2 regions of the Rhodoferax aquaticus genome follow, and region 1 is predicted to be linked to the other one. Evidence: predicted binding sites of a transcription regulator. Region 1 holds the regulator's gene; the other holds the start of a gene.
The links. The regulator LexA, encoded in region 1, represses DNA repair genes until DNA is damaged. The targets are predictions, from matches to a motif close to ACTGTATNNNNATACAGT.

Region 1 (4,088 bases):
CGGTCTTGGTGCCCTTCAGTGTGAGGCCTGTTCCCCAAGCACCTGCACTCGCGCTGTCTAGTGTTCTAGAGGCACCTTCGCATGCTGTGGCCACGACGTCTGTGGATCTGGCTCTCGATTTAGATCTTTCGGAGCAGTCCGATAACTTAATCAACTTCGAGCCGCCCAAGCCTGAATGACGCTTCGCTTATCTGCGCACCTGTAAAGCACCAGGGTTGACGATGTTCGAAGGTGTCCCCTTTATGAAGTTGGCAACATTGTCAAACGCCACGCTGAACATATGTTCATAGCTCGTTTGTTCTACATACCCAATGTGGGGAGTGCAAAGGCAATTCTCTAGTCTGAGCAAGGCATGCCCTTGCAAGATTGGCTCGGTTTCAAAGATGTCCACAGCGGCCATACCGGGCCGACCGCGGTTGAGGCCACCAATCAAAGCGTCTGTCTCAATCAATTCGGTGTGGCTTGTGTTGACCAGCAGTGATGTAGGCTTCATTAAGGCCAAATCAGCGTGGGTAATGATGTGCCGGGTTGACGGGTTGCATTTGAGGTGCAAAGACAAAACGTCAGATTGGCTAAAGAATTCTTCGCGGCTTGTAGCCGCCACATGGCCATCGTGCTCGGCGTTTTTTTGGCTGGTCTCGCTTCCCCATACCAATACCTTCATGCCAAATGCCTTACCGTAGCCAGCAACAAGCTGACCTACGTTGCCGTAGCCCCAAATCCCCAATGTTTTATCTCGTAGTACGCTGCCCAGACCGAAATTGGCAGGCATTGCCCCTGACTTAAGTCCTGATTGCTGCCAAGCACCGTGTTTGAGGTTGCCAATGTACTGAGGTAGCCTGCGCATCGCGGCCATCACCAATGCCCATGTGAGTTCGGCGGTTGCGCCTGATGTTTCAACCCCTTCTGCCACTGCGATGCCTCGTTCAGTACATGCAGCAACGTCAATGTAGCCCCCCATTCGCCCGGTCAGCGAGATAAGCTTGAGCTTGGGAAGTTTTTCGATCAGTAACTTGCTGATCTGCGATCGGTCACGGATAAGAACGATGATGTCAGCATCTTTGAGTCGAACTGCGAGTTGACCTTGCCCTTTGACGGTATTGGTGTACACCTTGGCTTGGTACGCATCCAGCTTGTCAGCGCACGCGAGCTTGCGCACAGCGTCCTGATAATCATCCAGAATCACAATATTCATAGCACACATTGTGCCTTGTCTTAGGCTGCTGTTATCGCCAGTTGGGACTCCGTGAAAACGCTAGTATTTAATAGTCTTCCGGCGCGCCTTTGTGCTAGGTTATGGTGGGCTATCTACTGTGCCGTAGCTTCTAACGCAACCAATCTGTCTAGCTCAGCACACACGTCAGCCATTCTTCCGGACATCACCAAACGGCCGTGACCAAAATGCGCGCTGTCGCGCTCGATAACGCGCAACACGCGAACGGGTTTCGCGACTCGCAAACCGTACGTTTTCTGAAGTGACTTGCTTGAGTAGCTTCCAAGTTGCAGAGTTCTGGACGTTGCGAAGTCTGTAGTGAAGATACTTTGCACCGGCTCGGTTGGCTTGGGAGCTGAGCGGCGACCAAACTGCTTGGTCAATGCCGCCAGCGCGGTATGGGTAATGAAGGCGAGGTTCATAGCTACAAGCACTTGATCAGCAGTTACATGAGCATGGTGTTGCGAATCAGCCCTACAGCGAGCCCTTCAATTTCAAACGACTCACCTGGCTCTACCACGATGGTTTGGTAGTCTGGGTTCTCCGGGTGTAACTCAATCAGGTGTTTGTTGCGGCGAAAGCGCTTTACAGTGACTTCATCACCTAGGCGGGCAACGATGATTTGCCCGTTCTTCGCATCTTTGGTCGCCTGTACTGCCAACAAGTCGCCGTCCATAATGCCTGCGTCGCGCATCGACATGCCACGTACTCTTAGCAAATAGTCAGGGCGATGTTGAAACAAGCTGCTCTCCACGAAGTAGCTTTGGTCTACATGCTCTTGCGCCAATATGGGTGAACCAGCCGCTACACGGCCCACCAATGGAAGTGAGAGTTGCCCGAAGCCTGGAAGCGACATCGAGTACTTTTCGCGGGAGCCAAACGGCGATTGAGCCGCATTGCTCTTGATGCGAATGCCGCGCGACGTGCCACTAACCAATTCAATGACACCTTTGCGGGCCAAGGCTTGTAAATGCTCCTCGGCTGCATTCGCTGACTTAAAACCTAACTCGCTGGCAATTTCGGCCCGGGTAGGGGGGGCTCCTGTTTGCGCGATGGCGGTTTGGATGAGTTCAAATATCTGTTGCTGCCGGGCCGTGAGTTTGGGACTATCAAGCATACTGACTCCTTAGGTCTGCATAGGTGACTACTGTTATCTTTAACAGCTGTTGCAATATACAGTAACTGTATTTTTAATCAGTTTTATGAGATTGACAAGCTATGAGCGCAAAAAAACAAGGGAAAGTCGTTTTTCTGGGAACCGGGGGAACCATTGCAGGTACGGCCAGTGATGCTTCAGACAATGTGGGGTATAGCGCCGCACAAGTGGCGGTCGATCAGCTGCTGGCATCTGTTCCTCGCTTGAAAAGCCAACTCGACGGACGCGTGTTGGTGTCTGAGCAGGTGGCCCAAGTGGACAGCAAGGACATGGGGTTTGTTGAGTGGGCGGCCTTGCATGCCCGAATACAAGATCATTTGGCGGACCGCGATGTCGTAGGCATTGTGGTGACGCACGGTACGGACACCCTTGAAGAAACGGCTTTTTTCTTGTCTCGCACCTTGTCTACTGTGGGCCTTTCGGAAAAGCCAGTTGTACTGACGTGTGCCATGCGTCCCGCATCGTCGATGACGCCAGACGGACCTCAAAACCTCTTGGATGCCGTGGCCCTTGTGCTAACGCCGGGGGCTCACGGCGTAATGGCGGTGTGCGCGGGCACCGTGCATGATGCGGCCCATGTGCGCAAGGTGCACACGTACAAGTTGGATGCATTTGACTCTGGGGAGGCTGGGCCTTTGGGCTTCGTGGAAGAGGGTCTGGTGCGTCAATTGCACCCATGGCCGGGCGTCCACCAAGGACTTACTCTGCAGTTTGAGCCGAAGGCGGGGCATGTGTGGCCGCGCGTAGACGTCGTGATGAACTATGCGGGTGCATCCGGTGCCATGGTAAGAGCATTGTGTGCTGACGCAAGTACAGAAGCTCACCCATTGCGCGGGATCGTGGTGGCCGGCACTGGCAATGGCACGATTCAGGCAGATTTGGAAAGCGCCTTGCGTGAGGCACAGGAACTAGGCATACGCGTGGTCCGTTGCTCGCGTTGTGCCAACGGTGCTGTGATTGCGGCAAGCGCATCGGATGCCTTGCCACATGCGGGTGCGTTGTCGCCAGTGAAGGCGCGCATTGCCCTCATTTTGGAACTGATGGGTTGATGCAAATGCAAAAGGCCGCATAAAGCGGCCTTTCTGGTGCACGGTTGCCGACTGTGTGTTAGCTGCTAAGGGCTTCCATGACACGTGCGGTAATGGCATCAACGTTACCTACGCCGCTAATAGCGCGGTACTTGGGGGCGATGGCGGGCTCTTGGCGTGCCCATTGCGAGTAGTAATCCACCAGTGGGCGGGTCTGTGCGCTGTAAACATCTAAACGCTTCTTGACCGTTTCTTCCTGATCGTCATCGCGTTGAATCAAGGGCTCTCCAGTGACGTCATCTTTACCTTCGGTCGCAGGAGGGTTGAATTTGATGTGGTACGTGCGGCCTGATGCCGGATGTGAGCGCCGCCCACTCATACGTTCGACGATGGCGTCAAACGGGACGTCAATTTCAATGACATAGTCCAGCATCACCCCGGCCGCTTTCATGGCATCCGCTTGGGGAATCGTGCGGGGGAAACCGTCAAACAAGAAGCCATTGGCGCAGTCCGCTTGCGTCAAGCGTTCCTTGACCAAGTTGATGATCAGTCCATCACTGACCAACGCGCCTGAAGCCATGACCGCCTTGGCCTCCAAACCTAAGGGAGTACCTGCCTTCACTGCTGCCCGTAGCATGTCGCCAGTCGAAATCTGGGGGATTCCGTACTTTTGGCAGATGAAGGTGGCTTG
Region 2 (4,088 bases), 1.9 Mb from region 1:
TTTAGGTCGCGGTGGACAACACCTGCCTCATGGGCAACCACTATGGCATCCAGCACATCCATCATCAATTCCACCGCCTGCGCGGGCGGGAGTGCACCCTGCGCGTGCAGCAGTTGGTCCAGCGTCTGTCCTGGCACGTATTCAAACACTAGGTAGGGATGGTGGTCTTGAATGTCCGCCTCATACACCGGCACGATGTGCGGGTGCACCACGCGACTGGCACTGCGCGCCTCCTGCAGCCATTGCGCGATAGCTTGGGTGTCAGACTCCGCCTCCAGTCGCATCACTTTGACAGCGACTTCGCGCTCCATGCGTGAGTCAAATGCGAGCCACACGGTGGATTGGGCACCCTGGCCTAGGACCTTGCGCAACACAAACCGTCCCAAACTGTCCCCCGCGCGCAAGGGAGCCGTATCGGAGTGGGCCAGTGTGCCAACGAAATAGTTATGAGTGAGCATGTGGATCAACCAAGTTACACACAAGATACTCCTAAAACCAGCTTGCGCAAAGGGGCACCACTTCGACGCTATCGCGCTCTGCGTAAGCGTTGTGCACTGCTTAAGCTGCCGTAGCTCCGCGAGTCAACACATTGGATACAAGCACCTGTGTGACCCGTATCTCACCCTTGAAAACGATCCCGCGCGCACCCTTCACACCCGCTCAATCCGCGCCTGCCCCGCCTGCACCACAAACTGGGCCAAGGTGTCTATGCCGCTGCTAGCCAGGCTTGGGTCTTGCACGGCGCGCAGGGTGGTGGTGAGTTGGGTGGGGGTGAACTCGGCCACGCCGTAGCCCCGGCGTTCGCGGTCGGCAAAGACAAAGTGCGGGTTCTCGGTCAGCTGCTCGGCCAGCTTGTCGTTGTTGCCGCCGTAGGAGGTGATGCTGGTGCCGCAAAACTCCACGCCCACGGTGGCGCTGCGGTCTTGCGCGTAGTCGGCCTTCACATGGCCCACCCAGTTGGCATGCACATCGCCACCCAAGAGCACGGGGTTGCGCACGCTGTGGCGCTGCAAGCTGGTGGTGAAGCGGCTGCGCGCTGGGCCGTAGCCGTCCCAGCCGTCGTTAGAGAGCGACTGGCCTTGGCCTAGCTTGAAGTCACGCTGGCCGAACACCGTTTGTTGGCCCACTACGTTCCAGGTGCCTGCGCTTTTGGCAAAGGCTTGGTCTACCCAGCGTTCTTGCGCATCGCCTAAGAGCGTGCGCTGTGCATCGCTCCAGATGGCGCACTGCGCGGGGTTCACGGTGCTAGAGCCGGGCGCGCCGTCTTTGGTGCAGGCTTGCGGGTCGCGGTACTGGCGGTCGTCTAGCAAATACAGCGTGGCCAAGGTGCCAAACGGCACCTGGCCGTAAATGCGCATCTCGGCCCCACGGGCCAGCCCGCCCAAGGCTTGCGTGAGCACGCTGGCACGCACGGGCATGTGCTCGTAAAACGCCTGGTAAGCCGCCGCTCGGCGGGCCAAAAAGTTGGCCACTGCTGGCCCCTTGCTCCCTGCGGTGGTGCCTGCGTAGTCGTTTTGCACCTCGTGGTCGTCCCAGGTCATCAACCACGGGCAGGCGGCGTGCATGGCTTGCAGGTCGGGGTCGCTCTTGTACAGCGCATAGCGGGCGCGGTAGTCGTCCAAGCTGATCACAGCGCTGCTGCTCACGCTGCGCACCGCTTTGCTGCTGCCGCCGTACTCGTAGATGTAGTCGCCCAAAAACACCACGGCGTCAAGCTGCTCTTGCCGCATGTGGCGGTAGGCGCTGTAGTAGCCGTGCTCCCAGTGCTGGCACGAGGCATAGGCCAGCCGCAGCCGCGCAGCGGGCGTGCCCGGTGCCGGAAACGTGCGCGTGCGCCCCGTGGGGCTGACCGCGTCGCCCCACATAAAGCGGTAGTGGTACCAGCGGTCAGGTGCCAAGCCTTGCAGCTCTACATGCACCGCATGCCCCAACAGGGCGGGTGCTGTGCTTTGGCCGCTGTGCACCACACGCTGAAACTGCGCGTCGTGCGCCACCTCCCAGCGCACCGTGGCATCTTGCGTGGGGGGTACGGAGCCTGCGGCCAGCCGCGTCCACAGCACCACGCCCTGGTGGGTGGGCGAGCCGCTGGCAACGCCCAGCGCAAATGGGTTGTCGCTGGGGCGGGCTTGGCTCCACGCGCTGCGGGGCAGCCACAGACTGGTGGTGGCTGCCGTGGCGCACAGCAAGAGTTGGCGTCGGTCAAGCGGGATGGGGTGGGGCATGGGGTGTGATAGCTCGGGTCAAGGCGTTGGCAAATTATGGTTGTGAAAACCGCTTGGACAAGCCACGGGGCTTGCCATATACTGTAAATAAAACCAGTATTTAAAACCAAAGCCTTGCCATGTCAGTCCTTGCGCGTGATCTCTCTTTGCTCGACATCCATGCCGATGTCTGGCACGCCGACACGCTGGCCACCCCGCACACGCAGGTGGTGGCCACGGGCGAGCGCACGCTAGACGCTTTGTTGCCCGGTGGCGGCTGGCCCTTGGGTGCCTTGACCGAGGTGCTGCAGCCCACCGGCGTGCACAGCGAGTGGCGCTTGTGCCTGCCGGCTTTGGCGCGCTGTGGGCAGGGGCCGGTGGTCATGGTGGGGGCGCCTTGGGTGCCTTTTGCCCCCGCACTGGCCGCACAAGGCTTGGCCATGCGCCGCTTGGTGTGGGTGGCGGCACCCGCCGCTGAGCGCCTGTGGGCCGCCGAGCAAGCGCTGCGCTGTGCCGAGGTAGACGCGGTGCTGGCCTGGCTGCCCCACGCCCGCAGCGACCAACTGCGCCGCTTGCAAATGGCCGCCGCCGAGCACAGCAAGTTGCTGTTTGTGCTGCGCCCCGCCCAAGCGCAGCAAGACGCATCTCCCGCCGTGCTGCGCCTGCTGGCCGCACCCGCCTCTGACGCTGGGGGCGATGCCTTGCAGGTGCAAGTGCTCAAGCGCCGTGGCCCGCCGGTAGAACACCCGGTGTCATTGCACGCCCGCCCGGCCGCACTGGCCATGTGTTTGGCCGCGAGCCGTCGCCATGCACTGGATCGCACTGCAACCCACGCCTGAGGCGCGCAGCCAGCCCGTGGTGCCCGCGTCTAATGCCTTGCCCGCAGCAGCCGTGGGCAGTGGGGCCGGGGCTGGTGCGCCCGCCGCAGTGCCAAGCGTCTGCGTGCCAAGTACGCCCCACCTGGCCGACCCCCAAGCAGCCTTGGCCTGGTGGGCCTTGCAGTTCACCCCGCATGTGGCGCAGGTGGAAGAGGCGCTGCTGCTAGAGGTGTCAGCCAGCGAGCGCCTGTTTGGCGGGCGTGCGGCCTTGCTGCGGCAATTGTTAGAGCCAAATTGGCCACTAGCGCCCGTGGAATATGCGCAAGGCGCTACTTCTTTGGTAGCAATGGCGCACCTGCGCTGCACCCCGCAAAGTGTGCAGGCCCAAGGCGCAGCCGTGCCACGGGCCGTGCATGCCTTGCCCCTGCACACCTTGAGCGCGGCGCGGCCCCATCTGCCCACCCTGGCGCGCATGGGCATACGCACCTGGGGGCAACTGCGCGCCTTGCCGCGTGGCGGGTTGGTGCGCCGCTTTGGCAGTGCCTTGGTTGACGCGCTAGACCGCGCCTACGGCCAGCGCAGCGAGCTGTACCCTTGGCTCACCCTGCCCGAGGTGTTTGACGCACCGCTGGAGCTGGCAGCCCAGGTGGAGTCGGCGCCTGCCTTGCTGTTTGGGGCGCGGCGCTTGTTGGCCCAGTTGCAGCTGTGGCTGCGCGCGCGCCAGCGCGGCGTGGTCGAGTTAGAGCTGCTGTGGGAGCTAGACGCCCGCCGCTCCAACGCACAGCACATCGACGCCCACCACCAAGGCGGCGCGCAAGGCCGCTTGGTGTTGCGCACCGCGCAAGCCACGCAAGACATACAGCACCTGCAGCGCCTGTTGGGCGAGCAGCTGGCCCGTGTGAATCTGCCGGCCCCCGTGCTCTACCTGCGCATGCGCAGCTTGCAGACCGAGGCGCTGGCCAGCGAAACGCGCAGCCTCTTGCCCGACACCCAGCGCCCCGGCGACAGCCTGCACCACATGCTAGAGCGCCTCAGCGCCCGCTTGGGCAAAGAGCAAGTGCTGTGCGTG

Region 2: a site for LexA is predicted at 2,303-2,320, ahead of imuA (translesion DNA synthesis-associated protein ImuA). Genes of this name have one in related genera too.

What each region holds. Positions count from the first base shown of each region.
Region 1 covers NZ_CP036282.1:1,633,376-1,637,463, forward strand. Annotated here, with positions in the region: gene EXZ61_RS07590 (hypothetical protein) at 1-179, shown strand, start outside; gene EXZ61_RS07595 (D-2-hydroxyacid dehydrogenase family protein) at 188-1,195, opposite strand; gene EXZ61_RS07600 (hypothetical protein) at 1,309-1,635, opposite strand; gene lexA (transcriptional repressor LexA) at 1,659-2,330, opposite strand; gene EXZ61_RS07610 (asparaginase) at 2,432-3,418, shown strand; gene adk (adenylate kinase) at 3,477-4,088, opposite strand, start outside.
Region 2 covers NZ_CP036282.1:3,572,696-3,576,783, reverse strand. Annotated here, with positions in the region: gene EXZ61_RS16530 (serine/threonine protein kinase) at 1-458, opposite strand, end outside; gene EXZ61_RS16525 (alkaline phosphatase D family protein) at 651-2,222, opposite strand; gene imuA (translesion DNA synthesis-associated protein ImuA) at 2,342-3,040, shown strand; gene EXZ61_RS16515 (Y-family DNA polymerase) at 3,009-4,088, shown strand, end outside.